3 regions of the Ensifer sp. M14 genome follow, and region 1 is predicted to be linked to each of the others. Evidence: riboswitches for the same ligand, from Rfam matches in the RefSeq annotation. Region 1 holds a riboswitch; each other region holds the start of a gene.
The links. A riboswitch is a leader RNA that binds a small molecule or an ion and turns the genes downstream of it on or off. The one in region 1 is predicted to bind cobalamin.

Region 2: linked by a shared signal. The riboswitch ahead of BLJAPNOD_RS23520 (nitroreductase family protein) and the one ahead of BLJAPNOD_RS19175 (aromatic ring-hydroxylating dioxygenase subunit alpha) in region 1 are both predicted to bind cobalamin.
Region 3: linked by a shared signal. The riboswitch ahead of BLJAPNOD_RS29595 (TonB-dependent receptor) and the one ahead of BLJAPNOD_RS19175 (aromatic ring-hydroxylating dioxygenase subunit alpha) in region 1 are both predicted to bind cobalamin.

The regions. Positions count from the first base shown of each region.
Region 1 covers NZ_QJNR01000004.1:3,932,690-3,942,695, forward strand. Annotated here, with positions in the region: gene BLJAPNOD_RS19155 (transporter) at 1-810, shown strand, start outside; gene BLJAPNOD_RS19160 (BA14K family protein) at 877-1,308, opposite strand; gene BLJAPNOD_RS19165 (GH25 family lysozyme) at 1,726-2,790, shown strand; gene BLJAPNOD_RS19170 (hybrid-cluster NAD(P)-dependent oxidoreductase) at 2,839-3,936, opposite strand; gene BLJAPNOD_RS19175 (aromatic ring-hydroxylating dioxygenase subunit alpha) at 3,938-5,182, opposite strand; cobalamin riboswitch at 5,288-5,490, opposite strand; gene BLJAPNOD_RS19180 (DUF6656 family protein) at 5,807-6,406, shown strand; gene BLJAPNOD_RS19185 (L-threonylcarbamoyladenylate synthase) at 6,493-7,467, shown strand; gene BLJAPNOD_RS19190 (FAD-binding oxidoreductase) at 7,512-8,945, shown strand; gene BLJAPNOD_RS19195 (DUF1217 domain-containing protein) at 8,957-10,006, opposite strand, start outside.
Region 2 covers NZ_QJNR01000007.1:386,149-396,154, reverse strand. Annotated here, with positions in the region: gene BLJAPNOD_RS23545 (NosR/NirI family protein) at 1-558, opposite strand, end outside; gene BLJAPNOD_RS23540 (ferritin family protein) at 686-1,516, shown strand; gene BLJAPNOD_RS23535 (pseudoazurin) at 1,674-2,111, shown strand; gene mog (molybdopterin adenylyltransferase) at 2,195-2,716, opposite strand; gene BLJAPNOD_RS23525 (hemerythrin domain-containing protein) at 3,091-3,567, shown strand; cobalamin riboswitch at 3,796-3,987, shown strand; partial or broken gene BLJAPNOD_RS23520 (nitroreductase family protein) at 4,031-4,246, shown strand; gene BLJAPNOD_RS23515 (hypothetical protein) at 4,547-4,771, shown strand; gene BLJAPNOD_RS23510 (hypothetical protein) at 4,798-6,354, shown strand; gene bluB (5,6-dimethylbenzimidazole synthase) at 6,422-6,976, shown strand; gene BLJAPNOD_RS23500 (NnrS family protein) at 7,168-8,388, opposite strand; gene BLJAPNOD_RS23495 (cytochrome P450) at 8,580-9,728, opposite strand.
Region 3 covers NZ_QJNR01000014.1:197,523-207,528, reverse strand. Annotated here, with positions in the region: gene BLJAPNOD_RS29620 (pentapeptide repeat-containing protein) at 1-322, opposite strand, end outside; gene BLJAPNOD_RS29615 (hypothetical protein) at 405-1,439, opposite strand; gene BLJAPNOD_RS29610 (ABC transporter ATP-binding protein) at 1,436-2,248, opposite strand; gene BLJAPNOD_RS29605 (iron ABC transporter permease) at 2,245-3,246, opposite strand; gene BLJAPNOD_RS29600 (ABC transporter substrate-binding protein) at 3,246-4,073, opposite strand; gene BLJAPNOD_RS29595 (TonB-dependent receptor) at 4,112-6,025, opposite strand; cobalamin riboswitch at 6,202-6,411, opposite strand; gene BLJAPNOD_RS29590 (phosphoketolase family protein) at 6,525-8,924, opposite strand; gene BLJAPNOD_RS29585 (hypothetical protein) at 8,993-9,262, opposite strand; gene BLJAPNOD_RS29580 (ABC transporter permease) at 9,329-10,006, opposite strand, start outside.

The DNA of each region.
Region 1 (10,006 bases):
ATCGGCAACCTGCCGCCCACCGCGGTGACGACGCTGACGAGCCACGACACCCAGGCGGCCATCACCGTGTCCGACGACGTCGTGCACGGGACACTGGTCGATTTCGAGCGCACTTTCGACGCGGTGACGAAGACCATCGGCTGGCTGCATTTCGCCGTCAGCGACAGGGTGATCATCACCACCCGACTGCATCCGCTGCGCAGCATCGACCGGGTGAAGGCCGCGGTCGAAAAGAGCACGAAATGCGCCCGGCCGATCGACCTCTTCGAGATGCTTGTGGTGGAATTCCAGCGCACGCTGATCTCGCTGGTGCTCGAACTCACCGAAGAACTGAACGTCATCGAGGACCATGTCTACGGCGAGGCCGGCCACCGGCAGCAACCGGGCCTGGCACCGTTGCGCAGGACCGTCGTTCGCCTTCACCGGCACCTGCGCACGATCCTCGCACTGCTTCGCCGCGCCGGCGCGTCGGAGGAAGACGAGGTGCCGCCCGGCTTCATCGACGTCACCGAGCGCCTTTCGGATCGGCTGGAGGCTGTCGACCGCGACGTCTTCGCACTGCAGGAGCGCGCCCGATTGTTGCATGAGGAGATCGACAGCAAGATTTCCTCGGAAACCAACCGGCACCTCTACATTCTGTCGCTGATGACCGCGTTCCTGCTGCCGCCGACGCTGGTCACCGGTTTCTTCGGCATGAACACGGGCGCCCTCCCCTTCGCCGACGGCGGCGGCACGCTCTATGCCGCACTGTTCATCGCGCTTTCCATGGGTCTTGCCTGGTGGATCCTCAGGCGGATCGGCATTCTCTGACCTTGGCCGACATGAGAAAGGCCGGACAATGGCCCGGCCTTCGTCGCTGTTCCCTCGTCTACCCACTTAGCTATACGGCGAATAGCACTGCCGGCGCGGCGCGCCATAGGGCTGGTAGGTGTTGTCGTAAGCACGGTAGGAGCGATAGCGGTCATAGCACCACTGCACGTGACGGCTGCCATAGGCAGGTGCTGGACGCTCGTAGCGCGGTGGCTGGGCAATCGCCCCGCCGATGATCACCCCTGTGCCGAAGGCCGCCATCGGGTACCACCAGCCATTGTAATAACGATAGCCCGGACGGCGATAGTTATAACCGCGATAGCCATTGTAATAATAATATCCGCCGCGACGTTCATATCCTGGCCGGCGATACTGGATCTCGGTTGCGTCACTCTGCCGTTCGACACGCGGCGGAGCCGGCATGAAAGCCTGAGACGGTGCGGCCGAAGTCATCAAGACTGCCGAAGCAATCACTGCGGCGAACCACTTGCCTGTCATTGTTCTCATATAACCCTCCATAAGAGCCATCCGCGCTTCCGGCGCCTGCGAACCACCATCACGAGTTCTGTGCGATCTCATCCCGTTTCGGCACCGCTCGCCGGCGTCGCTTGGTCGAAAGAAGCGAAATCGTCGATCAACGCCTAAGTGACGGGTTTTGTTCCATGATCCGGAACGAAAAATTGCACTTCCGCCGATGCGACGGAGCATCGTGAGAAGTTGGCTTCCCAACCATGATGGGCCCCTTGCGTTTCTGTGACGCCGCAGACAGGGCAATGGCCGGGCGAAATGACGGCAATAGTAGGCGTCCCTGATATACAGCCACAAGTCTCTATACATTCGCCACAGTCTCAAGCACAGTCGGCTCGGGGACTGGGATTTACGATCCATTAACTGTAGAGTCGGCAATCTCACTGAATGGCAAAGCGGCATATTTCCACGGTACGGATGATTCTGCGCCTCGCGACCCTTCTGGGTCTGGCTTTCGCGGCGACGAACGTACGCGCCGGCGAGTTGGAGCCCTGGAAGACGAAATCAAACGCCATCATCGTCGATGCCTATGAGATGAACAGCATCGACTGGGAGGTCATGCTCGCCGACAAGCGCATTTCCGGCTTCATCGCCAAGGCCTCCGACGGCCTGCCGGAGAGTTTCTCTTGCACCGGCGATCATGGCGGCGACACGGTCGCCCATTGCAGGACGATGTGGCGCAAGTACGCCGTCAGCCGCGAGCTCTATCAGACTCGGCGGATGATCGCCCGCTCCCATGGGCTGCTGTGGGGTGCCTACCATCTCGCCCGCCCCGGCAACCCGGTCGATCAGGCCAACCATTTCCTCGATTATGCGGAGCCACGCGACGACGAGCTGATGGTGCTCGATATCGAAGGCATCGACCCCGACAAATACATGTCGCTCGAGGATGCGGCGATCTTTGCCGGGCATATCAAGACCCGCACCGGCCGCTACCCGATGCTTTATACCAACCACGTCACGGCGAAATACATTGCCGCCAACCGTGCCAAACATCGGCTGCTCTCACGTCTGCCGCTCTGGTATGCCCGCTACAAGCCCGATATCCGCAATGTCTTTCCGATAGGCAACTGGGACAGCTATGCACTGTGGCAATTCTCGTCGGGGATCAATTGCGGCAAACGCCGCTGTCCCTATCGGGTGCCTGGCACGCTCGACGATATCGACGTCAATGTCGCCGCGATGACCAGTGCCAGCCTGCGATCGGTCTGGGCGGGCGGCGACCTCTTGCCGGAAAAACCGATGCCACTCGTTCTCATGGCCAAAGCCGATGACGGGGCCGGCGTATTGAGCGCGGCCCGGGCAATGGCGACGATCGAGGAGCCCCTGCTCATCAGCCGCGCGCAAGCCGTAAGCGCCGCCGGCGAAGGCGTCGACATGATGGCGACCGGATCGATCGATTTCGGCCGGCACGACCGCGCGGTGCGGCTCGCGGCCGCGGCCAGCCGCTGACAGGGCCGATCGCGGGAAGAACATCCTCCCCGCGACCATCAGGTGGCTTCAGGCTTCGATCTGCACGTCTCCCAGCGGGCGCGAGCAGCAGGCGAGGATGTAGCCCTCATCGATTTCGTCATCGAGAATGCCACCATTGTGGTTCATCTCGACGTCGCCGGCGACCTTCATTACCCGGCAGGTGCCGCAGATGCCGCCTTCGCAAGCAGCCCCGATCCGCACACCGTTGGCTCGTGCCGCTTGCAGGATCGTCTGGCCGGGCTTGGCCTCGATCTCCTTGCCGCTCATGGTGAACACCACCTTGGCGCCTTGAGCGTCGGCGTCGCTTGTCGCCCCTGCCCTGACGGCGATCTCCTCGGCGGCCGGTGCTGCGGCCGGCTGGAAGCTTTCCTCGTGGTAGCGGCTCATGTCGAAACCGGCCGCCGTCAAAAGCTCGCGCACGCCGCGCATGAACGGCTCGGGGCCGCAGCAGAACACCGTGCGCTCCATGAAGTCGGGCGCGAGCAGCGGCAGCTTGGCGCCATCGATGCGGCCGCGCAGCCCGTGCCAGCCATGCCGGGCCTCATGCCCCTCGACCACGAAGCCGAGGTTCAGCCCCGACATCTGCCGCGCCAGCACTTCGAGTTCCGAGCGGAAGAGAAGATCGTCCGGCCGGCGCGCGCAGGAAATGAAGGTGACGTCGGTCTCCGGAATGCAGTCCGCCATCCACCGCGTCATCGACATCATCGGCGTGACGCCGGAGCCTGCCGAGATGAACAGGTATTTTTCGCCGGGATGGCGCACGAAGCTGAAATCGCCGAGCGGGCCGAAGGCCTTCAGCCGCATGCCGGGCTTCAGGTGATCGAACATCCAGCGCGTGCCGATGCTGTCGGCCTGCGCCTTGACGGTGACGGCGATCGACAGAGGGCGCGACGGCGTCGACGACAGCGTGTAGGTGCGCATCACCGGCTCGTCGTCGGTAACCGGCAGTTCGAGCGTGACGAACTGCCCGGGCAGATAGCGAAACCAGGCCGGCCTCTCGGGCCGGAAGGTAAAGGTCATCACATCAGCGGTCTCGACGACCGCGGATATGCATTCGAGCATGTTCTGCCTGTCAATCCAGACATGGAGTTCATCGAAGTGATGGAAAGAGGATGCCATCTGCATGTCAGGCAACCCGGAAGAGCGGAGCGGCTTCGCCCTGCAGGCGCTGCTCCATGAACTTGCAGTACCATTCGACGAACTGCATCACGCCGCCTTCGTGATCGGGCGAATAAGGCCCCGGCTGGTAGGCCGGCGAGCGGATACCGAAGGCGTTTTCCTCGACGATCTGGCGATCCTGATCGTTGGTCTCCGTCCAGACGTGCGTCAGTTCTTCCAGATTGTAGTCGACGCCCTCAACGGCATCCTTGTTGACCAGCCACTTGGTCGTCACCTGCGTCAGCTCGGGCCCGAGCGGCAGAACGCGGAAGGTGATGGCATGATCGGCCAGCACATGGTTCCAGGTCGACGGATAATGGAACAGGAGCAGCGTGCCGATATGCTTCTGGCTGACATCTGCCGATAGTTGCCGCCGCACGGCGCGAGCGCCGGACATGGTGTAGCTCTCGGCGTCGTCGATCAGCGGCATGCGCGCTGAGCGGAACTGGCCGGTTGCGGACATGCGGAACTCGCTCGGAAGCCCTGCCGCTTCGCATTTTGCCCAGTGGGCGGCAATGACCGGATCATCCTTGGCGCCTTGCACGCCGGTCGCCGTCGGGGCTTCCGGATAGGTGCGGCAAAGCTCGGGGTGGTTGGCGGCACAATGGTAGCACTCGCGGTTGTTTTCCCAGACGAGCTTCCAGTTGCCCTTCTCGATGATGGTGCTTTCGAACGCGACCTTGGTTTCGCCGAGCCGGTGTGGTGCCAGATAGGGCGCGACCATGTCGCGGAACGGGGCAAAATCCATCGGCTGTTCGGACAGGTTGATGAAGATGTAGCCGCCGACCGTTTCGCAGTGGATCGGCTTCAGGCTGTGGGCGGCCTTGTCGAAATCCTCGCCCATCTGACGGGCAAAAAGCAACGTGCCGTCGAGCTCGTAGGTCCACTGATGGTAGGGACAGACGAGCTTGGCCGATGAGCCCTTGTGCTGCGAGCAGACGCGCGAACCGCGGTGGCGGCAGGAATTGTGCAGCGCGCGGATCGTGCCCTGCCGGTCGCGGACGATGACAACGGGGTAATCGCCGACCTGGGCGGTGAAATAGTTGCCGGCGCGCGGGACCTCGCAGTCGTGGCCGATGAACAGCCAGTCCTTGTACCAGATGCTTTCGAGATCCTGCCTGTAGTAGTCCGGGTCGATGTAGAAGGCCCGGTCGAGGCTGTAGCCGTCGCGTCGACCTTTCAGCTTGCGGAGCATATCGCCCTTGATGTCCATGTCCTGTCCTCGTTCGCCTTGTTTCGGAGAGGCAGGACTGGAACCCACGCAGGCGCATTGCCTGTGCGATGACGGCTCCGATCCGGCTGCCCGCCGCAACCCGTTACGGTCTATTCGTGTCAAGGCTGGTTTCCGGGCTCAGGAGCTGTCCGCAAGGACCAGCCCGGCGCCTTCCCGGACGAACCCGTCCAGTGGCTTTGTGCCGTGGCTTTCGCTCCACCACCGTTGCGGGGGCAGCGCCGGGATTTGACCGGCTTCCCAATTCTCCGCCTTCCCTAAAAGGCGGCACCTTGAGTAGACATATCTAATCGCGGAAGCCTTCGTCGCAGCTGCCGGTTAACGACATCGGATTCCAGAAAGACGACACAGCGCATCGCGTGTCAGAAACACCACAAGTCTGGTCATTTATCATTATAAACAACAAGATAGGCCAAAGATTGTGCAGTTGTCGATTTTTCCGGCAAGGCCGGCGCGAAAGCGCGAAGCCTTCGCCATTTTGCGACATCTATCGCGCCGTCGGCTCATCCTTCCTGCCGGGCGCAATGAAATCTTCCATTAACCATAATGCATTAGCGTCGCCTGACGGAGAAACCGGCCGAACCGGCAAACAGCGCATTGAAGTCCATGGCAAAGCTCAAATACTACGACGCCGCAGCCGAGAAGCTGCCAACGATCGCTCCCAAAGGGGCGGTCCATACCGAGTTCCTGCGCACCGGCCGCATCGAGAGGCGGCAATGGTCGCAGCGCGAACGGCGTTATCTGAGTTACGACGAGGTTGCCCAGCGCACCGGCCACAAGCTGACGACCGCCGGCGAAACGACGCACAAGCGGATGAACGGCTTCCATACCTCGATCCAGTTTCCCAAGATGATCTTCCACCGCACGCTCGCCGGCCGGCCGCATCTGGGCTATTGCCATGTGACGGCGGCGAGAACACATCTCGCCCAATCCAAGGACGTCACCTGGTCCTTCTACTTCGCCAACTTCTTCTGCGATCTCGGCGACGAAAAACACTTTTTCGAACGCATCCAGACCGGCTATTCCCGGATGTATTTCGCCGTCGCGATCGAACCCGATGCGCAGGAAGGCCAGATGACCATCAATCGCAGCGTCAGCGACAACGGGCTCTTGTTTCGCACCGACGATCCGAAGGTCGCGCTCAAGAACGTTCTGATGCTCGGCGCGCGCGACGATGCGCTGCGGCGCATCATCCGCAGCCTCTGAGCCACCGGCACGCTCCGCCTGAAGAAAATCGTTCTGTTTTCCTCGTGGCTCCTTTAAGGAGACCTCGAAAGGGAAACGGAAGCGACATGGCCGAAATCATCGATACACGGACCGAGCCGGAACGCGCGATCGAGCGCGCCTGCGCCGTGCTTGCCGAAGGCGAGCCCGTCGCCATTCCCACCGAGACGGTCTACGGCCTGGCCGCCGATGCCACCAACCCGGATGCGATCAGCCGCATTTATGAGATGAAGGGGCGCCCTCGCTTCAACCCGCTGATATCGCACGTGTCCGACATGGCGATGGCTGAAGCCCATGTGACGTTCGACCCGTTGTCGCGGCGTCTGGCTGAAGTCTTCTGGCCCGGCCCGCTGACGCTGATCCTGCCCCAGCGCACTGGCAGCACCGTGCATGCGCTCGCCTCGGCCGGTCTGGACACGCTGGGCATCCGCATGCCGGACGGTTTCTCCCGCCGCGTGATTGCCCGCTTCGGCCGACCGCTCGCCGCGCCGAGCGCCAATACGTCGGGCAAGATCAGCCCGACGAGCGCTGCCCATGTGGACGCCGATCTCGGCCCGCGCCTAAAGCTCATTCTCGACGCCGGCTCGGCCGAGATCGGACTTGAATCGACGATCATCAAGGTCGAGGACGGGACGTTGCGCCTGCTGCGCCCAGGCGGTCTCGACGTCCTCGACATCGAAAATCTGACCGGCCTTGCCGTGTCGAGACCCGAAAGTGCCGGCGCGACAATCGAGGCTCCGGGCATGCTCGCCTCGCACTACGCGCCGGGCGCTGCGGTCCGGCTCGACGCCGGCGACGTGCGCCCGGGAGAAGCTCTGATCCGCTTCGGCAACACAGCGCTCCCCGGCGAAGAGCATGCGGCGATCGTGCTCGATCTCAGCCCGGCAGGCAGCCTGCGCGAGGCAGCCGCCAATCTGTTCGACTATATGAAAAGGGCAGATGCCAGCGGTGCTGCGACCATCGCCTTCGGCCCGATCCCATCCGAAGGGTTGGGCGAAGCAATCCTTGACCGGCTGCAACGCGCGGCCGCCCCCAGAGACTGACCGAGATACTGAGCGCCGCCAGGCGCATTTGCGAAGGCAGGGCCATGACGACTACGCTCCCCTCTCCCGAACTGATCGCCTCCTTCATCGACATCGTCGGCAGCGCCAATGCGCTGACGAACCCGGCTGACCTTGCCCCCTATCTCGTCGAATCCCGCGGACTCTACAAGGGCACCACGCCCATGGTGCTTCGCCCCGGTGCGGTCGAGGAAGTGTCGCGCATCATGAAGCTTGCCAGCGCAACCCGGACGGCGATCGTTCCTCAGGGCGGCAACACCGGCCACGTGGCGGGGCAGATCCCGCGCGAGGGCAAGGCCGACATCGTCCTGTCACTGCAGAGACTGAACCGGATTCGCGACATCGACCCCGTCGGCAACGTTATCGTTGCCGATGCCGGCTGTATCCTCGCCGATATTCAGAAGGCGGCCAACGACCACGATCGGCTGTTTCCGCTGTCGCTGGGGTCGGAAGGCTCGGCCCGCATCGGCGGCAACCTTTCGACCAATGCCGGCGGCACGGCGGTGCTTGCTTATGGCAACATGCGCCAGCTTTGCCTCGGGCTTGAGGTGGTGCTGCCGACCGGCGAGGTCTGGGACGGGCTGCGGCGGCTGAAGAAGGACAATACCGGCTACGACCTGCGCGATCTTTTCATCGGCGCGGAAGGCACGCTCGGCGTGATCACCGGTGCCGTCCTCAGGATGTTTCCGAAGCCGCTTGGCCATCAGGTGGCCTTTGCCGGCGTCGGCAGCGTCGAGCATGCACTTGCCCTCTTCGGCACGGCATCAAGCCTCTGCGGGACGGCGCTCACCGGTTTCGAACTGATGCCGCGGCTCGGCGTCGAGTTCACGGCTAGGCATATTCCTGGCGTGCGCGATCCGATGCAGACGGTTCACCCCTGGTACGCGCTCATCGACATCTCCACCTCCGATTCCGCCGAAAGTGCCGAGCGCATGGTGCATGAACTGCTTGAGCAGGGCATTGTCGCCGGCCTGGTCGAAAACGCAGTGATTGCCACGAGCGAGGAACAGCGCAAGGCCCTTTGGCACATGCGCGAAAGCATGTCGCCGGCGCAGAAGCCGGAAGGCGGCTCGATCAAGCACGACGTTTCCGTTCCCGTTTCAAGCATCCCTTCCTTCATGAAGGAAGCAGACGCCGCCGTCATGCGGGCGATGCCGGGAGCGCGCATCTGCTCCTTCGGCCATATGGGCGACGGCAACATTCACTACAACATCTCGCAGCCCGTCGGCGCCGACAAACAGGCCTTTCTCGATCGCTGGCGGGAAATGAACGCCATCGTTCATGGCATCGTCGCGAAATACAACGGCTCGATCTCGGCCGAACACGGCATCGGGCAATTGAAACGCGACGAACTCGTCGAGGTTCGCTCCCCGATCGAGATCGAGCTGATGCGCCGCATCAAGCACGCCTTCGATCCGGCAGGCATCATGAACCCCGACAAGGTGTTGCGGGCGGACTGACGGCGCAGGGCTTACCGCCCGCCGGACCTCAACTGCGCAAGTGAAAACAACGCATCGGCGCTGATGCCGCCGCCGCTGCCGCCGGTGAGGATGGCGAGCCCGGGAGAGACGTCGGTATTGTTCTCGACGTCGTACAACGCGGTGAAGCGTTGGAGCAGCTTTTCAAGCTTGTCCGGATCCTGGAGATCCTTGATATCCATCGTGCGTTCGATGTAGGCGGCCTGCATCTCGATCTTGGCGCTCGCCATGCCTTCGGGCATGCTGTAGGCGGTGCGGACGACCTGCATCAACGCGTTGTCGGCGAGCAGATCGTAGGGTGTGGTGATTTCCGATGCCTTGCGCTTGAAATAGAGCGCCAGGCGAACACCGGCATTGTCCGCGCCTTCGTTCTCCTCGAGCGTCTGGTTGAGGTAAAGATCGATGGTGGTGATCAGACCGCGCCGGGTCTGTATCTGTCCGGCCTCACCGCTGACGATCTTTCCGTCCTTGTCGAAATTGAAGGCGGACACGATCTCGCGATACTTCAAGCCGTTCGGATCGGTGTTGATAAAGCTCTTGCGATCGTCGAGATCTGACGCGAACATCTGCTTGAGGTAGTCGGTCTTGACGCCCTCAGGATCGATGCCGGCGCCGATGAGCACGATATCAACGAGCCGCTTGTCCTTCAGAAAATCGTCGAGCGTCTCGACCTTCTGGATCTGCGTCGTATAGTACTTGCTTTCCTCTTCAGCCTTCGTCTTGGCGGTTTTCTTTTCTTCCTCGGTGCCAAAACGCGACTTCTCGACGATGTAGGCCTTGGCCATATTGACGATGTCGGCCTCGTTCTGCGCCAGCTTCGGCGCGCCGAGCGTGCCGTCGGGGTTGAAATTGAACGCCTTCACCAGCTTGGTGTAACGCTCGTCCCGCAGGGAATTGGCGTAGCTTGTCGGATTGTTGAGATCACTTGTCAGAATCTGCTTGAGCCTGCGCGGCGTCAGATCCTCTTTTTCAAGACCAAACGCGCTCAGCACGAACGACCGCAATTCGCTGTTGCCAATGAGATCATCGACCGTTTTCAGCGT
Region 2 (10,006 bases), on a different contig from region 1:
GACCGCCGAGCGAACCACGCTGTCCCCCATCACCAGGACGGTCACGGTGGCCCCGCTGACGATGTCAACCTGGGGCGGACGGTCCGCCCCGGCCGCGACGCGCCCCATGTCCTTGCCGATAAAGGAGTTGAGTGCGGCGACGACTTTCGCCTCGGGAATGCCGATCAAGACAATCGGTTCCTTGTGGTCGACCAGGCGAAGGCCGTGGATGACACCCTTGGGGTCAATGCCCACCAGGATATGGATTGGCTTTCCGGAGTAGCCTACTGAGCTTGTAAAATCCGAGTTCAAATATGCGTAGCCCAGTAGCGCCTCGCCTTTGTAAACAGGCGCAATCGGCGGTTCACCCTGAGCGGGACCAATCCTATCCGCCTCGGCGAACAATTCGTTGGCTGCGACCTTCTCGAGGTATGACGACAGTTGGGCAGTCGCACCTATCGCCGCTGGAGAGGATGCAATGGCGGTCGCGGCCAGGACGAGCGCCAGCACCAGAAATCGGTGGAGACCGCGATAGAAAGCTAATATCGGCACATCATTTATCCCGGTGGTCGTCTGCATCACTGCCCTATTTAGACAGTCTCAGAACCTCGCGGTTTGATCTTGATCAAACAATAAGCGGAAGACCTAGTGCAGCCTTAGACTTTGTCGACCCTGAAATGGGCAACCTTAAGAGGCGGAACAAGTGATGAACCAACAAAATGAGGAAGCCTGGGACCTCGAAACCCTGGATGACCTTCTGGCTGTGGCTCGGGCTATGGAACAGGATGCAATTGACGGATACATCGCTCTTGCCGCGCGAATGCGATCAGAGAACCAACCCGAACTGGCGCTGGTTTTTGACCGCCTCGTCGCGGAAGAGGAATCGCATCTTTCCAAGGTGAACCAATGGATTGGCGATCGACCAGTTGTCCAAGCGCACCCGGCAGAGGATCTTTTCGACGATGAGGGCGCAGGCGTCGTTTCGCCCGAATTGCTCAACTCATACCGTGCATTCTCGATGGCCGTTCGGAATGAAGAACGCGCGTTCGTATTCTGGACGTACGTCGCCGCGCATACACGATCGGCGGAAATTCAATCTGCCGCGGAACGGATGGCTCGCGAAGAGTTGGGCCACGTTTCGACGTTGCGCCGGGAGCGGCGGAAAGCGTTCCACGAAATGCGGAGGGAAGAGAATTACGGAGTTCGGAACACCCTTGACGCTCTGGAAAACCGTCTAGCAGGCTTCCTGGAAAAAACGGCGCTCGATTCCGACGACACGGGGATCCCGCAACTTGTTGCCCAGTCTCGCGCTCGCGCCCAAGAGCTGTCAACCGATCGACCTTTATCGACGCCACTGTTGTCGAGCCTTTCTCAGGCAGCGTTGGATAGCCCTCTTCCCTTGTGCGAGCTACTTCTCGACTGCTATTTGGATCTGGCTGAGCGTTCGACGGAAGACGATGTCCGCAAGCGTATGCAGATATTCGCGAGCGAGCTGGTCCACTTACTGCACAGTTTGCGGGGTCGAGGCGCAAGCTGAAGGATTTCGCCCCTTTTCTCCTCAACCCCATAGCTACACTATGTTAGCCCGTACTGTCGCAGTCAGATACCACATCAGGATGGAACTATCTCTGATTGCCGAAGTTTAGCGGTCACGGCGGAACGAGGCCGCCGGGTTCAAGTTGAGGAGATCTGACATGTTACGCGTTGTTAAGTTGGTATTGCCGGCCACGATGGCTGCAGCATTCGGTGTTTCGGCGTGGGCTGCGGACCACGAAGTAAAAATGCTCAATAAGGGGACGGGCGGCGCAATGGTTTTCGAGCCGATGCTTGTCAAAGCGGAGCCCGGGGATACAGTTTCGTTCGTTGTTGTAGACAAGGGCCACAATGCCGAAACGGTCAAGGATCTGATCCCGGAGGGCGCGGAACCGTTCAAGGGCAAGATCAACGAAGCAGTCAAGATGACGGTCAGGGCGCCAGGTGCCTACCTTATCAAATGCACCCCGCATTTCAGCATGGGTATGGTTTCCCTCATCGTTGTTGGCCCCGGCCCCAGCAATCTTGACAAAATAAAATCGGCGAAAATGCCGAAAAAAGCCAAGGAGCGGGTCGAAGCGGCTTTGGCTGGCCTATAGTCTTCACGATCAGTCATTCACACTCCGCTCATCCTAAAGAAACTCCGCGCGTGAGCGGAAATATAGACTAAACGAGAGGCTGCTCACACATCGGGTCGAAAGGCCTTGATCCTGGCAGGATCCGTTTCGACCCGGCCCGCGCCGATCAGATCGAGGCAGTAAGGCACCGCCGCGAAGATCGTGTCTAGGCTGAAACGAATAGAGCTCGGCCTGCCAGGTAGGTTAATAATCAGCGTTTTGCCCCGGGTGCCGGCCGTCTGGCGCGACAGGATTGCTGTCGGCGTCTGCTGGAGGCTGGCACTCCGAAGCTGCTCGCCAAATCCGGGCAGTTCCTTTGACAGAACCTCGCGCATCGCCTCAGGCGTCTGGTCTCGCGGAGCGGGACCGGTACCACCCGTGGTAAGGATGAGATCGGCTCCATTATTGTCACTGAGCGCAATCAGCGTGTCTCGTACGGACGCAAATCCGTCGGCGATCACGCGCCTCAAGATGGAACAGGGTGACGTAACCACCTCTGCAAGCCACCTCTCAATGGCTGGGCCGCTCAGGTCCTCGTAATCTCCATGGCTTGCGCGGTCTGATATGGTGACAATAGCAATCTTCATATTCACGCTCCAAGAACCAATACGTATCGGAGTTTTCGATGGCGTTCGGGTTTTTCGGGAAATGGCCTATAAGTCAAATCAATGCGTAGCGAACGAGTTCGCCGCGCATCGCTCCACACGGCGATTTCGTGCCGATCTCCATGCGGTCAGGTCTTTTCCGTTACAGACCTCCCTTGTGGATAGCCGAGAAAGCGGGACAGTCTTTGCGAAACCGCAAGGACCTACGTGACTGAAGCCTATATTGCCGAACGATAACAGAAGGGATCGGTTATCCGAGCGACTAGGTCGCGCATAATGGTTCGTAGCGGATGGATGGCACCCGCACTTCGAATCAACGCGTCGCGGGTTCGGGGATCGCCACCAAGGAGCTTGAGATGAACACACCGGCGAGTCCACTTAATGCGGCAGAGATCAGCCGTCTGGAGACCCTCCACCGCGATCTGCTCGCAATTTGTCTTCGGCTTGAAGAAGTTGCAGCAGACATCGAAACGAGCGCCAGCGAGCCCGTGGATCCCAATCTAGCGGAGGCGATCCCAGCCGTTCTTCGAGAGGCTCATAATATTGAGGAAAAGGTCCTCTTTCCCGATTTCAACCGTAACGCGGGCTCCGTGTTTGCCGCGCAGGCGATCGGAAGGCTGAAGGCCGACCATCGATGCGATTTGTTGACGGCAGAGGAAATCTCCCTCGTCTTGCGAGGGTTGGCTGATGGCCAATGCGATCTCCGGCCTGACAACATCGCCCGCCTGCTGCACGGCTTTCAGGAAGCGCTCCGCCGGCATATTCACGCTGAGAGCCTCTTGATGGAGACGCTGTTAGCTGCCAAAGCGGACGACCGGGAGGTTTTCCAGTAACGGGCGAAGCGAGGCGGGTGTCGAGTGCATTGAAACAAGCTCGCCGTGGTCTCGTGAGTCGGATCGAGTTTACCGTGGCGTTCGTCGTGCCAAAGAACCGTCGTCACGGTGGCGAAATCACGGTCCCATCGCCGCCAGTTTGTGCCAGAGCAAACACTAAGTCAGATAATGACGCCGCGGCTTCTAATACATCCCAGGCGGTCATTGGTACGGCAGTGCCCGCGTGGTAACAGAGATCACTTCATAGGTGCCCGGGCTGGTTTGGATCTGCACGGGAGAATCGGGAATGCAGTGCAAATCTGCAACGCGCCCAGCGCTGTGGTGGGGACTGGAAGGACGGATGCCACTGGCGATCGCTGGGAAGGTGTCCTTTCAGGGTGAACCTAAGTCAGAAGACCGGCCTGTGAAAGATGACCCGTCCGAAAGGACAGCGAGACGGGTCCGCATCCATTAAGGGGAAACAATTGACCATACAGATCTTTTGACCGCACAGCCTCTGCATTCGGCCGAGCGTGCGGGTTTATATCGAGCCATCTTCACAAGAAGGGATACCAGAGGCGAGTTCCTTCCGGATCCGGTTTCGGACGAGCAGTTAAGCCGTATCCTCCTCGCTGCGCATCACGCACCATCTGTCGGATTCATGCAACCTTGGAGTTTCATCAAAGCCCGCGAGGAAACCCGGTCGTTCACGGCTTGGAGGAAAGCGGCCAGGTCTGCTTGAAGCGGAGCAATCCGCCAGCTAGTCAATCAATGGACCGCGGTAATCCCGAACGTGCGGATGGTTGCTATAGCGGTTCGCCAGCAAGCGCCGTTCTGCCGGCTATTGACGAGGCCTTTGTTTTCGAAGTCCCATTGAAGCATTCCTCCGGCATGCTTCCTCTTGCGAACAATTCCGATACTTCAAGGCACGAGCCACCTGTCTGCCCCGGCTTTCCGCATGGATCCGGGCCGCCTGCGAACCATGTCGGCGTAAAGCAACATGGCGTATGGCAAGGGCAAAGACAAAGAGCTCATGAAGAGGATGGCCGATCTCGGCAGACTTGCCATGTCAGGCGAACTTGCAGATCTAAGGTCCAGAATTATCGTTGTTCTCGACAAGATGGCCGCCGCCATCTGGCCATCTGATATTCTCAGGCCAATGCCGTCTGGCAAAGACATCGACGCGGTGATGCTAAGGGTACAATCCGATGCGTCCAAGGACTGAACAGCGTCTGGGGTGAGAAAGCCAGGTTGATCGCAAAATCGGCGGTTCTCGAACAATGGAAACGCGGGCAGCGCAACCTGTTCGGCGCGTTCAGAAACATTGCCGTGTTCGGGGACATCGTGATGCAGGACGGCACGAAGGGCGTGGTCAATCTACCGGAGGAGTACTCGCGGACGTTGACGGCGCAAGATGTCAAGGAATTGGCAGACCTCGTCGGAAAGCTCGACTTCTTCTCGACACTCCAGCTCTTCCGCAACCTTGAAAGCGGCGACTGTGGGCTGCCAGCGCATCATGCCGATGTGTTGCGCGCCATGGCAAGAACGGTGCGGAACCGCTTCCAGCGACCCGTCTGGAAGGATGACGCCATCATCCAGCTGCACCTGGATTATCGCTGTCTGCGCGGCGGAAAGGCGGCGCTCGCCGATACGCTTGGAGCACTCGGCAGCGCTCTGGAAACTAAAGCTTCCACGACCATTGATTTGCCGTTGACCTCGGTGTCGCCGAGAGGAGGCGGCATCACGTTACCAATGCGGCTATCGCGTTCGATCAAAGCCAAGCATGTGAAGCATGGAAGCGATGACGTGCATGTCGCGTCATTGGTGCTCGAACTCGGCCCGGTGAAGGCGCAGGTGAAGATGATCGTGACGCGACCACCGACACTCCCCTCCGCTCAAGGGTGCCGGACGGTCGTGGCCGAGGACTTCGGGTTTATCAATACCTCCAGCATCGTCGTGTTGCGTAGCCGGTCGCCGATCGGTGTAGGCGCGCTGGCCCGCGTCGCCGGTCATAACGGCGGTGATGGCAAGAAGCTGACCAAAGAGCAGGCAAGAATGTTCCTGGAGACCCACGTTTCCGAGGATGACGTCGAAGTCCTGGATTACGTGCAGTTCGATGGCAGCGATTTCCTTGGGCGCATCGCCGCACAGGCGACGAAGATCGATGGACTTCGCTCCGAGATCGACCGTCTCTACAATCGTCTCGACCGCATCCGTGCCGAGCTCAATCGCGTAGCGGACGCCGAGGCGGCAGCACTCGTCCCCGAGATCGCAGCCATGCCGAGCCACCCTCGCTACATGGCAATGCATGGCCGGTTCTTCCGGCTGATGGCCGCAGTCGGATGGCTCAAGCAGGCACGTCTTGCCGTCTACCGAGCAGTGGCAGGACTGAAGAAATCCTGGTTCGGCCATGTGGCGCAGCGAAAGGCAGACCTTGCCGAGAAATACGGCGCGGTGGTGGTCACCGAAGACCTCGACATCGTTGCGGTGCCCACGGACGATCCCGCCTACAAGGGGCGGACGTTCAACAAGATGATCAACAACGGCGCGAAGGGGCAGTATATCCTTCGATCCGAGAACACGCTGAAATGGAGAGGCATTGCCTCGGTAAAAGTGCCGAGTTTCTACACCAGTAGCACGGACTGGAGAACCGGAACGGTCGACAAGGCGCAACGTCGTGGATTGGTGTTCAAGGCGGAATTCGACGGCCGCTTATGGGATGCCGACCTGCATGCGGCGGAAATGATCGGGCGCTACCTGTTCCTCAGGCCCAAATCAGAGAGCGAACCTGCGGCACTTGCCGCCTAGTGACAAACGCATTCCTCCTGCCGAAGGCCGTGGCCATCGGTGGACGGGAAGCCCGGCCCTTCCGGGAGTGTTCACCATAACTCGGGACATAGATACGCGCGGGCAAGTCCATGAAGCGTTCCTGAAAGCACGTGCAGAAGCGGAACTCGTGTTCCCCGATCCACTCCGAAGCACGTATCGAGCCCTAAAACTCGAAGGGATAATGGAGGCACCTGTCAACATCTGTATCGACTGCGACCGCGACCGGGCAGGCCCTGCTGTGATCGGACGCACGCACATTCGGGCGATGGATCTCTACAGCACCGCGTGCGCCGTCCAGAACCTGTGGCTCGCCGCCCGCGCCGAAGGACTGGGCGTTGGATGGGTGAGCATTTTCGACAACGGGACGGTCCAGCGCATTCTGAAAATTCCGAAGCGTATTGTGCCGATTGCCTATCTCTGCGTCGGACAGGTCAAAGGCTATCACGAGCGTCCCGAGTTGGAAAAGGCCAGCTGGCGCGAGCGTCTTCCGATTGGATCCCTCGTGCATTTCGAGGAATGGGGCCGCCAGGATACTCGACAGGACCTTATCAGCCAGCTCGAGCGCGACGAGCGTGATGTTCGCGAGCATCTGTGGCCGTGAACCATCCGTAGCTCCGGGCTTCAAAAAGCGTTGCGGAGAACGTCCGCAACGCTACACTCCCAACGGGGCCGCCCCGTTTTTTAAGGTTCTTTAGCGTGCGTTTAAACGCATTTGCTTCTGTGGAGAGATTTGCAAGGGATATGCTCGTTGACAGCACAGTGTTGCCGGCATGTTGTGCTCCTCAGGCCTAGTTAATTGGCTGAACTCACCGCGCACCGGCCTGCCGTGTTCTGCAAATAAGGTCGAACGTCACTTCCCGCTTTGCCGCAAACCGCGGCTGGTGCGCTAAAGACCGGTCTGGGCACAGGACGGCGCATCGCCTGAACAAAGACCATCATGAAGAGAGCCCACGCGGCCATCCAGCAGATGGCCGCGGCAACAACGGGTTCGAAATACGCGTCACGCATCCCGTCGCCGAAAACACGCAGCAAGGCGGAGACAGATAGAAGCGAGAACGCGCAGGCCGTGGGCCTGCTGAGGATCAGCCTCTCGCCGTCGCGTACCGAGGCCGACCGCATCATGAAGGCGGCGATCATCGTTCCCATCGCTCCCATCGTCATTGCATGCAGGGCGGCGATCGATGGAAACTGAGCGGGAACAATAACGGCAAGACCGTTCAGGATGAGTGCCGCCGGCATCCAGGCGAAGGCGATATGCAGGATAAACAGTGCCGGATACCGCACGGCCTTGACGCTTTGCCAACTCGCCATTTGCAACAACAACACAGCGCCTGAAAGCATCAACAGGTAGCCGGATATGTTTTGGCTGGCGCCTCGAAGACAAATGGCGGCCAGAATACCCAGGATCGCCAGGTACGAAAATGCCGGCCGATCGCGAAAGCGGGTCTGTGTCCCCGTCCGGACCAGCCAATGCCGCGTGAAGGCAGGCACGGCGCGTCCACCAATCACGATAATCAACAGGCTATATATCCCCCACGGCGCACCCATCGAGTTCAAGCCATCAAAGGTGGAGAGCACCGCACTAATTCCAAGCACGGCCGCTCCGAGTGGTGCCCACAGGCGATGCCGAGCCCCGGCCTTTAGCAACGCAACCGCTAGGACAGCCGCCAAGAACACGAAATATGCAGATGCCCCGATGACAGACGCGAGATGCGACAAATGCGTAGAAAATGCGGCCGTGAGCCGGGCAATACACCAAAGGGAAGAAGCAATTGTTGTGACCGCGGGTGGGACGGGACCTCTCTTCGTCCACGCGGGCAAGACCGTAAGGAGATAGCCCCCTACCGCAGCACCGGCCATGCCGAACAAAAGCTCGCTACTATGCCAACTGACTCTCTCCAGCGCGATTTCTTCCGGGAGGATCCAGACAAGGGGTACGACGAGCGCCCAAAGTCCGGCGAGAAAAAACAGCGGCCGATATGGTGCCCGCCAAATGGATTTCGAATTGATCACCGCTGAAATCAAATTCCTGTCTTGGATTGAGCTCCGAAGCGCGCAAGCAGGTCCGCGTTCACAAGCTGCATATGCATCACCCGACCGTCAGCTGACTGGCACCGTCGTCGATAGATCGCAATGCAAACGCATCGCGGTGACAGGAATAGCGTGGCACCCGGCAATATGGTCGCGATCATACCTATCGAGCATCAACGGATTTGCAGGTTAAATGATGCGTACCCGCCTGCTGGGTAGACCGCACGGATAGCCTCGGTACCGAGAGGGAGGACAAAGTTCCCGATGCCGCTAAGCAGTTCGTCCAAGACGACCCTCAGTTGCATCCTCGCCAATTCTGCGCCGGGGCAGATATGGATCCCCGCACCATAGAGCAGATTTTGCGACTGATCCCGATCGGGACGAAACTGATCTGCATCCTCGAACACTGCACCGTCGCGGTTTGCTGATGCCCAAATTACTGTCATCCTTTCCCCTGCGTTGATCGTCCGCTCACCGATTGTCACGGATCGAGACGCAACGCGCCGATTGGAAATCAACGGTCCATGGAGACGAAGTATTTCGTCCACGGCTTGCGGAAGGAAAGTCCTGTCACGGCGTAGCTGTGATTGGACTTCGGGATGTTCCGCAAGGAAATGGACAATGATACCGACGCAGGCAGAGATGGTACCCAGTTCGCCCACGGTCCAGTTGCGCAGGATGCTAACGATCTCCGCATGTCGGAGCAGCCGTCCATCAACGGCCTGCCGCACCAAGCTGGTGGTGATATCGTCCGGTGCAGCAGCGCCGGCCTGCTGGCGTATTTCCAGCTGTGATCGGATATAGCCATCGAATTCGAGCGCTATGGACGCAAGGGCATTCGTATCGCGCGCCAGCGTCGCCTCGCGGTTCTTGCGGACCCATTGCCGTAGTGGTTCGTGCAATGATCGGGGCCAGCCCAAGAAGCCACACTGGATTCGTATGGCATATGGTTCAGCAAATCCCATCATGAATTCGCTGGACGGATCCTTCTTGAGTGAGGCGACCAGATCGCGAGCAATCCGGCGGCATGCCGGCTCGAAGGCTTCAATCCGTTCCACCGCGAAGTAGGGCTCGATCATCTGCCGGTAGTGTGAATGTTCAGGCGGATCCATTCCGTTGGGAACTGACGGGTGGCGCGAAACAACGTTGCTGAAGGTTTCGTGATCATTCAGTACCTGCAAGACATCCGCATGGCGGAAAAGCGACCATCCGAGGTAGTCGCTATGGGCCACCGGGCACGCCTCGCGCATCTGGTCGTAGGCTTGGATCTGATTGGCTAGAACCTCGCGACTGCGAGGATCCCAATCGGAGACGGCCTCCATAGGACACTTGTGCTGGTTGGAGGCCTCTCCCGTTGCCGATTCCATTCATGCGCCCTTTCCGCCAATATGTGCCCATATGTGCATCAGCAGCAGGCGCGTTCTTTGTCGTCACTCAAATAGATTGTCCCTATTCAGCATATGCATCCGCCAAGGCGATTGCTTGGGGATACACGCACATCTTCCATTGCGCTGGCGGATTTCCAGAATGGCAGGACGCCGGCTATGCGGTCGCGGCTGCTCCCAAGCAGTAGACTGCTGTAGGAATGGCCATGCGGCAC
Region 3 (10,006 bases), on a different contig from region 1:
CGACGAAGGTACAGTTGATGAAGGCGCTGCCCTCGTGGCGCGAGCAATTGAATTTGGCGCGGCGGAAGGTGCACTCCTTGAAGACGGCACCGGCGCTCGTGGCCTCGGTCATATCGAGATCCGAGAACAGCGTGCGGCTTTGGTTGCGGTCGGAGATATCGAGCCCGTACCAGTCGGCACCGGCAACGGTCACTTCCGTTGCGGGGGCTGCTTCTCCGTGCTTGCGTTCGGCCATCGTCCCCTGCCCTTCGTCAATTCCAGCGCTGTTTCGATCTTGTGTCTGGCGTGAAAACGTGCGCCAGGCAAGGCGGCAGAAGGCCATTTCCTCTCCTGCGCGTCTTGCAAGGCCGCCCGACACGTTTCGGATTTGCCGCAGACGTCGCAGCACCCGCAGTGCCTTGCCCTTAGTGGCCAGGCGCTTCGTCGTCGGTGTCCGCAGCGTCGACGGCGCGATCGTACACCGTGCGCCAGGCGAGGATCTTCGCAAGATATTCTTCCTTACCACTCTGACGGGCGAGGTGCTCCTGCTGCCTGAGGCCAACGCGCATGGCCGCGCGGGCCGACCGGTCGTTCGGGCAGGCAAAGTCCTGCGGATGGTCGCCGCGGGCCAGCGCCGCAAGCAGATCGGTCTTTACGGCTACGGCCGACGCATTGCCGTAACGCTCCAGAAGCGCCTGGAACCGGGCGTGCAGATGCGGATCGAAAGCCCTCTCCTCGCCCATCGGGCCGACCACCGGATTGCCGGGGTGCAGACTTCCGAGCGGCATCAGACCCGGCGGGATCGGCGTGTTGGCCGAATGAGTGCGACCGCTACGCAAGAGCTGCGGCAGCACGTGCGTGTGCGGGCCGGGTGGTGAAACGCCGCCTGTGTCCGGCCCGCCGATCTTCTGGTAAACCTCGACACGACCGATCGTCGTCACGGCGACGCGATGGGGATGAGCCTTCAGGATTGCCGGCATTGCCGGATTGTCGGGTTCGAACAGCGAGCGTCCGGCGCAACGCCGCAAAATCTCAAGGACGGCGACGTCCTCGGTGCGAATGCAGAAATCGCATTGCGGCAGCGAAAGCCCCATGTCGAAGAGGATCGCGCCGCGATCGCCGGTGCGAATGGCCGCTTCATCAGCGCCGAGTTCGGTCAGCACTGCTCGCGCCTCACGGCGTGCGTCGCCTTCAGGCAGACACAGGGCGACCGCGTGGCTCCAGCGGTGCGCTCTTGGGCTCAATGCCTCGTAGGTAACCGGAACGATGTCGGCCAGGCGGGAGGGATCGATCCGCACACCGCCCCGCTCCGTCGCCCGGCAAAACAGATCCGGCGTATCGACAGCGAGCGTTTCGCCGGGATCCTGGTGGAACTCGGCGATGGCGCCGAACGTCCCCATGCTCCACCCGGCCTCCGGGTCTTTCAGATGCGTGCAGAGCATGTCGGCCAATTCGGTCATACCGTGCTGTCCCTTGAAGTTTCTTGTTCGATACCGGTCTGCGCAAGGCGCGTCGGCTGCACGATCAGTCCTCCCGCCGCCTCGGCGACGTAGGCTTCGATGCCATAGACGCGCCGCAACAGGTCTGCGGTCAGCACGGTGGCCGGCGGACCGTCGGCGACGATGTGGCCCCCTTCGAGGAGGACCAGCCGATCGCACCAGCGCGCGGCCAGGCCGAGATCGTGCATCGAGGCGACGACCGACGTGCCCTGCTGCGCGAGCGCGCGGAACACCTGCATCAGCGCGATCTGGTGCGCCGGATCGAGGCCTGCGACCGGCTCGTCGGCGAGAAGCAGGTCGGCCTCCTGCACCAAGGCTCTTGCAATCAGCACGCGCGCCTTTTCGCCGCCGGAGAGATCGGTCGCCCGGCGCGATCTCAACTTGACGATATCCATACGCTGAAGCGCCGCTTCAACGGCCTCCCGGTCGGCGGCTGCGGGCCGCGCAAATGCGCCACGATGGGGCTGCCGGCCGAGATCGACCAACGCTTCAACCGTGATCGGCCAGGCAATATCCCGGTCCTGCGCGACATAGGCAACATGGCGGGCAAGCTCAGATGCCGCCATCTGTCGCAGATCTCGCCCGGCAAGCAGAATTTCGCCGCTCGATGGGATCAGGCCGAGGCAGGCGCGCAGAAGTGTCGATTTGCCGGCACCGTTCGGGCCGATGAGGCCGACGAATTCGCCGGGGCTGACGCTGATAGCGATATCCCTCAGCACCGTGTTGCCGCCAAGCGAGGCGGAGAGGTTGGAAACGACAAGCCGGATCATGCCATCTGCCTCCGCGCGCGCATCACCAGAACGAGAAAGAACGGCGCGCCCACGACCGCCGTCAGCACACCGAGCTTGAGATCGCGTCCGGAGGCCACGACCCGCACGAGGATGTCGGCCGCGAGCAGCAACGCTGCCCCGCCAAGTGCGCTGGCAAACAGCAACCGGGAGGGCCGAGCGCCGACGAGCGGGCGCAGCAGATGCGGAACAACCAGACCGACAAAACCGATCGCACCGGCAACCGCGGTTGCAGCACCGACCGAGGCGGCCGTGCCGATGACGGCAAGCCTCTGCACCCTTTTCATGTCGACCCCCATGCTCGCCGCCGTCTCGTGGCCGAGCGTCAGTGCATCCAGCGCGCGGCCGAGGCTTGCCAGCATCAGCCATCCAACCAGCATGAACGGTGCAGACAGCCAGACATGCGTCATCGAGCGGTCGGTGAGCGAGCCCAGCATCCAGAACATGATCTCAAGTGCAGCGAACGGGTTGGGCGAGAGATTGAGCGCCAGCGAGGTCATCGCGCCTGCAAAGGTCGAAACGGCGACGCCGGCAAGGATCACCGAGAGCGGTCGGGCATCAGCCCCAGCCATGAGCCGGACGACGAGCACGGCGCAGAGCGCACCTGCAAGCGCCATCAGCGGCAGGGCAAGCGGCAGAAGGGCCGACAATCCGGTGTAGATGGCGATCACGGCGCCAAGCGATGCCGAGGCGCTGACGCCGATCAGGCCGGGCTCGGCCAGTGGATTGCGCAAATAACCCTGAAGGGCAGCACCCGAGAGCCCGAGCGTCGCCCCGATCATCAACCCGAGGAGCGCGCGCGGCAGGCGAATTTCCCGCATCACCAACCCGATCAGGCTGTCATCTCCAGTGAAAAGGCCGGCAATGCCCTGCCAGGGGCCAACGTCCGCCGGGCCGACTGTCAGTGAAAGCACGAATAGGATGGCGACGACAATGGAGAGTAGGACGATCAGCAAGCGGTATCGGGCGGTTTCCGTCATCATTTCCCCATGTCGAAATTTTCGGCGTCGAGTTTCAAGGCGGCCTGCTGCAGGATGCTTGCGGCGATCAACGTGAAAGGCCCGCCGCAGATGGTATAACGGCTATCGAGCTGGACCGCCCGGTGCTGCGCGGCGACTGCACGGAAGGCCGGGTGGGAGAAGTTCTGCTTGGCGAGCGCCGGCCCGCGTTCGCCATTGGCATCGATGGCGATCAGGTCTGGTCGAGCAAGGACCAATGCTTCCAATGGCAACTGTCCGGTGCCGGCAATACCCAGCCTGTCTGCGAGATTTTCAAGTCCGGCGATGCCGAGGATATCGGCGACCAGCGTGCCGCTACCGGAGGTGAAGCCGTTGGCATAGTAGAGCGCCAGTTCGACTTCGGGCACCTTTGTCGCCTGCAGCCGCGCGATCTCGGCATCCATTGCCGCCACCAGCTCATCCGCGCGCTGCTGGCGGCCGAGCACCCGGCCCATGCGCTGAAGGTTGGTCCGCACCTCGGCGATCGAAGCCTCCGGTGCAAATTCCTCGACGGCAAAGCCGAGCCGCTTCAGCAGATCGACGGTCGTGCGCGTCGTATAGGTGCCGGCGATCACCAGATCCGGCTTCATCAGGAAGATCTCTTCGGCAAGCCCATGATTGACGACATAGGATTTGGCCTCGGCGGCAAGCGCCGAGGTCGCGCCGTCGGTGGCCAGATAGGAAACCGAATGAAGCTGGCCGTTGCCGGCAACCAGCATGGCCATCTGGTCGGTGCAGACGTTCATCGAGACGACGCGGCGCGGCGCTTCGCCCGCCCAGGCGCCGTGGGGCAAGGCTGCCCAAAGCATCCCCGCAACCAGATATCGCCTGCACCAACCGAACATCATCAGAACGAGGCCTTCAAGCCGGCAAAGGCGGCAACACCTCGCGTGTTGTAGCCGTAGATCTCCTCATAATCCTCATCGAAAAGGTTGTCGACGCGACCGAAGACCTCGAGCGTGTCGTTGACCCTGAAGCTGCCGCCGACATTGACCAGCGTATAGGCGCCAAGCGGCACCCGTTCCGGCCCCGGCCGATAAGCGACATCCTGCATCCGGCCATTGAGGATGACTTCGCCGAAGACGCGGGCGCGGTCGTCGTAAAAGACGTAAGCCGCATCAAGCGAAGCGGCCTGGCGCGGACGGCGGACTTCCTGCAGGCGGGGTCCGCCGGCAAGCGTCTGCTCGCTCGAAGCGGTGTAGGTGTAGGTCGCCGTCGTCGTCAGCCCGTTGAAGAAGTCGACGGTCGCCGACACCTCGATCCCGTGACGCAGGCTTTCGCCCGAGCGATTGACCGGCATCGACCGGAAGCTGGCGTCGTAGACCGTAGCAATCTCATTCTCCAGATTCTGGTCGAAATAGGTCACGTCGACGGTCAGGCCGCCGTCGAAGAAGCGCTGCTCGACACCGACGTCCCAACCGAGACTTTCTTCCGGCTTCAGGGAAGGGTTGCCGATGAAAGTTCCCGGGATATAGCCGAACTGCTCGTAAAAGCTCGGGTTGGTCACGCCGGTGCCGATGGATGCATGCAAGCGTGTTTCGCTGTCGGGTATTTCCCAGGACCCGCTGAGGCTCCATGTGGTCGCATCCTCGAAACGGTCGTTGAAATCGCGCCTGATGCCGGCATTGACGAAGAACTGGTCGGCCAACTCGCCGCGATACTCGCCGACGAGCGAATGCGCATTGCGGCTGAAGGTGTGCTGCAGATGCGACGGCGTGAACGTTTCGCGCTGCCATTCGTAGCCGCCGGTGATCTGATGGCGGATGCCGTCGCCGCCATCGAAGCCATAGCTTGCCTGATAGCTGCCATTGTAGCGGTTGCCGTCGTTCCAGGACCGTCCGAACCCGCTGATGTTGTCACGGTGGACGTCGAGGCCGGAGACGCGCGCCTTCTGCGCAAAGTCGCCGTCGAGGGCAAAATGCGTGAGACCGAGCGAGCCTAAGAGCTCGCGCGACCGGGTATAATCAAGGGTGTCGTAGGTCAGCGCAGTCATGTAGTCCTGCGCGTCGAGGTCGGTCTTGCGGTTGACGGCGCGCAACGTCGCGTCGAGCTGCAGGTCCGGCGAAAGATCGAAGGTGAACTTGCCGTTGACGGTACCGTTGCGGTCGCCGTCGTCCTCGGGACCGGTGTCGGAAATGTTGAAGCCGCCGGTCCTCTGCAACACGCCGGACAGCGCGTAATCATAGCCCTCGCCGCCGCCACGGGTCGAAACACCGCCAAGCCAGGTGCCGTCGCTGCCGACTTCGGTGCGGGCGCTCGACTTGGCGCCGTCGCGGCCTCCCTTCTTTGTGATGATGTTGATGACGCCGGCCATGGCATTGGCACCCCAGAAGGTGCTTTGCGGCCCACGCAGGATTTCAATGCGCTCGATATCGTCGGCAACGAGGGCGCCGAAATCGAACTCGCCTTGAGAGACGTCGTTGGCCTCGACGCCATCGATCACCACCAGCACCTGGTTGCCTTCGGCCCCACGGACCCGGACCTGCGTCAGGCCGCCGGACGCACCGGTGCGCGACACCGAAAAACCCGGGACCAGGCGCAGGGCGTCTGCGATATAGCGAATCTGGTTCTTCTCGAGTTGCTCTCCGGTAATGACCGTGAAGGCGCGTCCCGATTTGCGCTGTTCTGTTGGTGTCAGGCCATCGGAGACCAGAATCGGCTCAAGCTTGGTCGGCTGTTCGTTTCTGCCGGGATCCTGTGCCTGAGCCCCGCCAACGAGTGTCAGAACCAGCACTGCTGTGCCGGTCAATTGCTTCTTCATATCGTCCCCACTCCGGCGCGATGGGCACGACCTGGCCCACGCGCGATCGACCGCGGGCAGGAACTGGCGGAGAGCAAACGACAAGCGATCACCCCCGGCGCCGTCTGCGGCACGCGGCAACATTGCTCCAATGTCACCGCTACGGACGGCCGCGCCTCGACACCCCTCGTGTCCAGGCATGGGTGACCGAAACAGGCAGGTCTCCTGACTTCCGCGTCGTCGCTTCATCCCGCCTTCCCACGCGAGAGTTCGCGCAGTGGCTACATGGGGTTCTGCTCGGCGGTTACAGTTGCGGGGGCAGTCGCGGTTTCGGCCCCTTGCGGGCAATCCTCACCGTGTTCCCTTTTCATCCGTCGTTAGACGGAACCTGTTTCGCAGGAAGAGACCTACCAGATGCCAGTGGCACGTCAACCGCCGGTCGCATTTTCCACTGGCAATGTACGCGAGCAGAGTTGGAAGCGGTTCAGCGGACCGCTCCCAGAGAAGACATTCGAAAGGCTCAGCCCGGCCAACGCCAACCCTGGATTTCCGGCATGTCTTCACCGTATTCCCGGACATAATGATGGTGTTCCTCAAGCTTGCCGCGTAGCTCGGTGACAACGCCTGCCGCCTTTTCCGCCAGCCCCGGCACCCGGCTGATCGCTTCCAAGGCGAGATGGAAACGGTCGAGTTCGTTGAGCACGGTCATGTCGAAGGGCGTTGTGGTTGTGCCCTCCTCGATGAAACCGCGCACGTGGAAATTCCCGTGGTTGGTGCGCCGGTAGGTCAACCGATGAATCAGATAGGGGTAACCGTGATAGGCGAAGATCACCGGCCGGTCCGTCGTGAACATCCGATCGAAGGCATCGTCCGACAGACCATGCGGATGCTGGTCGCTGGATTGCAGCGCCATCAGGTCGACGACGTTGACGACGCGGACCTTGAGGGCCGGGATTTTTTGGCAAAGCATGGCGACGGCGGCCAGCGTTTCCATCGTCGGCACATCTCCGGCACAGGCCATCACCACGTCGGGCGCCACCGCACCGTCCTCGTTGCCGGCCCACTCCCAGATACCAATGCCGGCTTCGCAATGCCTGATTGCCTCTTCCATCGTCAGCCATTGCGGCTCGGGCTGCTTGCCCGCCACGATGACGTTGATGCGGTTGTAGGTCTTCAGGCAATGGTCGCCGGTCCACAAAAGCGTGTTGGCATCCGGCGGCAGATAGATGCGCACCACATCGGCCTTCTTGTTGGCGACGAGGTCGACGAAGCCCGGATCCTGATGGCTGAATCCGTTGTGGTCCTGGCGCCAGACATGCGAGGTCAAGAGGTAGTTGAGCGAGGCGATCGGCTTTCGCCATTCAATCTCGCGCGACACCTTCAGCCATTTTGCATGCTGGTTGAACATCGAGTCGACGATGTGGATGAATGCCTCGTAGCAGGAGAAGAAGCCGTAGCGGCCGGTGAGCAGATAGCCCTCGAGCCAACCTTGGCACAGGTGTTCGCTCAGCACTTCCATCACCCGTCCGTCGCGCGACAGGTGCACGTCATAGGGCTCGATCTCTTCCATCCAGACCCGGTCGGTGACTTCAAAGACGCTGCCGAGCCGGTTCGATTCGGTTTCGTCGGGACCGAAAATCCGGAAGTTGCGGTTTTCCGCGTTGAGCGTCAGCACATCCCGGAGATACCGCCCGAGCATCTCGGTCGATTGCACCATCAACTGGCCGCGGGCGGCGGGATCGACTGCCACCGCATGGGCCGCGATTTCGGGCACTGCAAGCTTGCGCCTGAGGAGACCGCCATTGGCATGCGGATTTGCGCCCATCCGGCGCTTGGCCGTCGGCGCCAGAGCCCGCAGCTCCTGCTTCAACCGCCCATCCCGGTCGAACAGATCCTCCGGATCGTAGCTGCGCATCCAGTCTTCGAGGATCCGGCGGTGGGCGTCGTCCCCGCGGCAATTGGAGACCGGCACCTGATGCGAGCGCCAGAAGCCCTCGACCTTCTTGCCGTCGACTTCCTTCGGACCGGTCCAGCCTTTGGGGCTTCGAAGCACGATCATCGGCCAGCGCGGGCACCGGTCGGGATCGGCCCGGCCCCGACGCGCCTCCTCCTGTATCGAGCGGATGCGCGCGAAAACCTGATCGAAGGTGGCCGCCATCTGCTGGTGCATGTCGGCCGGATCTTGGCCGACGACGAAGAACGGCTCGTAGCCGTACCCGGAGAACAGCTGCCGCAAATCCTCGTTACTGGCGCGCCCCATGATCGTCGGGTTGGCGATTTTGTAGCCGTTGAGATGTAGGATCGGTAGCACCGCGCCGTCGCGCGCCGGGTTCAGGAACTTGTTGGAATGCCAGCTGGCGGCAATCGGACCGGTTTCGGCCTCACCGTCACCGACGACGCAGGCGACGACGAGATCCGGATTGTCGAAGGCCGCGCCATAGGCATGCACCAAGGCGTAACCGAGTTCGCCACCCTCGTGGATCGAACCGGGCGTTTCCGGCGCCACATGGCTCGGAATGCCACCGGGGAAGGAGAACTGTCGGAACAGCTTTCGCATGCCTTCCGCATTCTCGGCAATATCGGGATAGACTTCGCTGTAGATGCCTTCGAGATAGGTGTTGGCGACCATGCCGGGGCCGCCGTGCCCCGGTCCGCAAACATAGATCATGTCGAGATCGGACTTGCGGATCATGCGGTTGAGGTGGGCATAGATGAAATTGAGGCCGGGGGTCGTACCCCAGTGGCCGAGCAGCCGAGGCTTGATGTGCTCGGGCTTCAGCGGTTCGCGCAAAAGCGGATTATCGAGCAGGTAGATCTGCCCGACCGAGAGATAGTTGGCGGCCCGCCAATAGCGGTCGATGAGGGCGAGTTCGCCAGCGGCGAGCGCCTGCGCGCCGGACTTCTCACTCGTCTTTTCCATAAGTCTGCTCCCGTTTCGGCCGAATGCGTTCAAACTAGTGCACGCGGCCGGGCCGGCCATGCGCTGGATCAATTGCTGGAAAGAAAGGTGAGCGCCTCTCTAGCGATAATCTGTTCCTCGTCCGTCGGAATGACATAGGCCTTGATCCGACTTTGCTCCGTGCTGACGACTGCCGCATTCCGGCCGTTACAGTCAGGTGAAACACAAGTGGCTTGCTGCGGAAATCGACCATGCCCCTGCCGACGCAGGCTTGGCTTGCCGTCGCGGATTTCGAACAGGCCGACCTTCACCGTCGAAGGGCCGGCGTTGAAAGTGACGAGCAGTCCCGGTGCCGTCACGGCCGTCCCTCCGCCCAATCAGGCATCGCGCAACGCACCACGACGGTCGCCGCCGTGGCGTTTGGGCTATTTCAGGAACGCCCGGAAGCGGCGCATGGCGAAGGCAAAGAGAATGGTGCCGATCACCAGCAAGGCAAGGAGCTGCGGCCAGACCACGTCCAGCCCGGCATCGCGGAACAGAACCGCCTGCGCCAGAATGACGAAATGGGTGTTCGGTGCCGCCAGCATAATGGTCTGGATGATCTCCGGCATGCTCTCGCGCGGCGTCATGCCGCCGGAGAGCGCCTGAAGTGGCAGAAGCACCAGCATCAAGAGCAGCCCGAACTGCGGCATCGAGCCGGCGATCGTCGCAAGCAGGATGCCCATCGACGTGGTGGCGAACAGTTGCAAGGCAGTTGCCAGCAGGAACAGCGCGAAGGACCCCTGCACGGGAACGGCAAGCACCCCCTTGACGATGAAGACCAATGACACCGCCGAAGCCAGCAACACCACCAGCCCCATCGACCAGACCTTGCTGACCATGATTTCGAATGGGGTTACCGGCATCACCAGCAGATGTTCGACAGTCCCATGTTCACGCTCGCGGATGAGGGCGGCTCCTGTCAGAACGATCGACAGGATGGTGATGTTGGTGATGACGTTCATGACCGCGCCGAACCAGCCTTTGTTGAGTTCGGCATTGAAGCGCGCGCGCAGGACCAGATCGACCGGAAGTTTCTGCTCGCTTCGGTGACGATCGAGGAA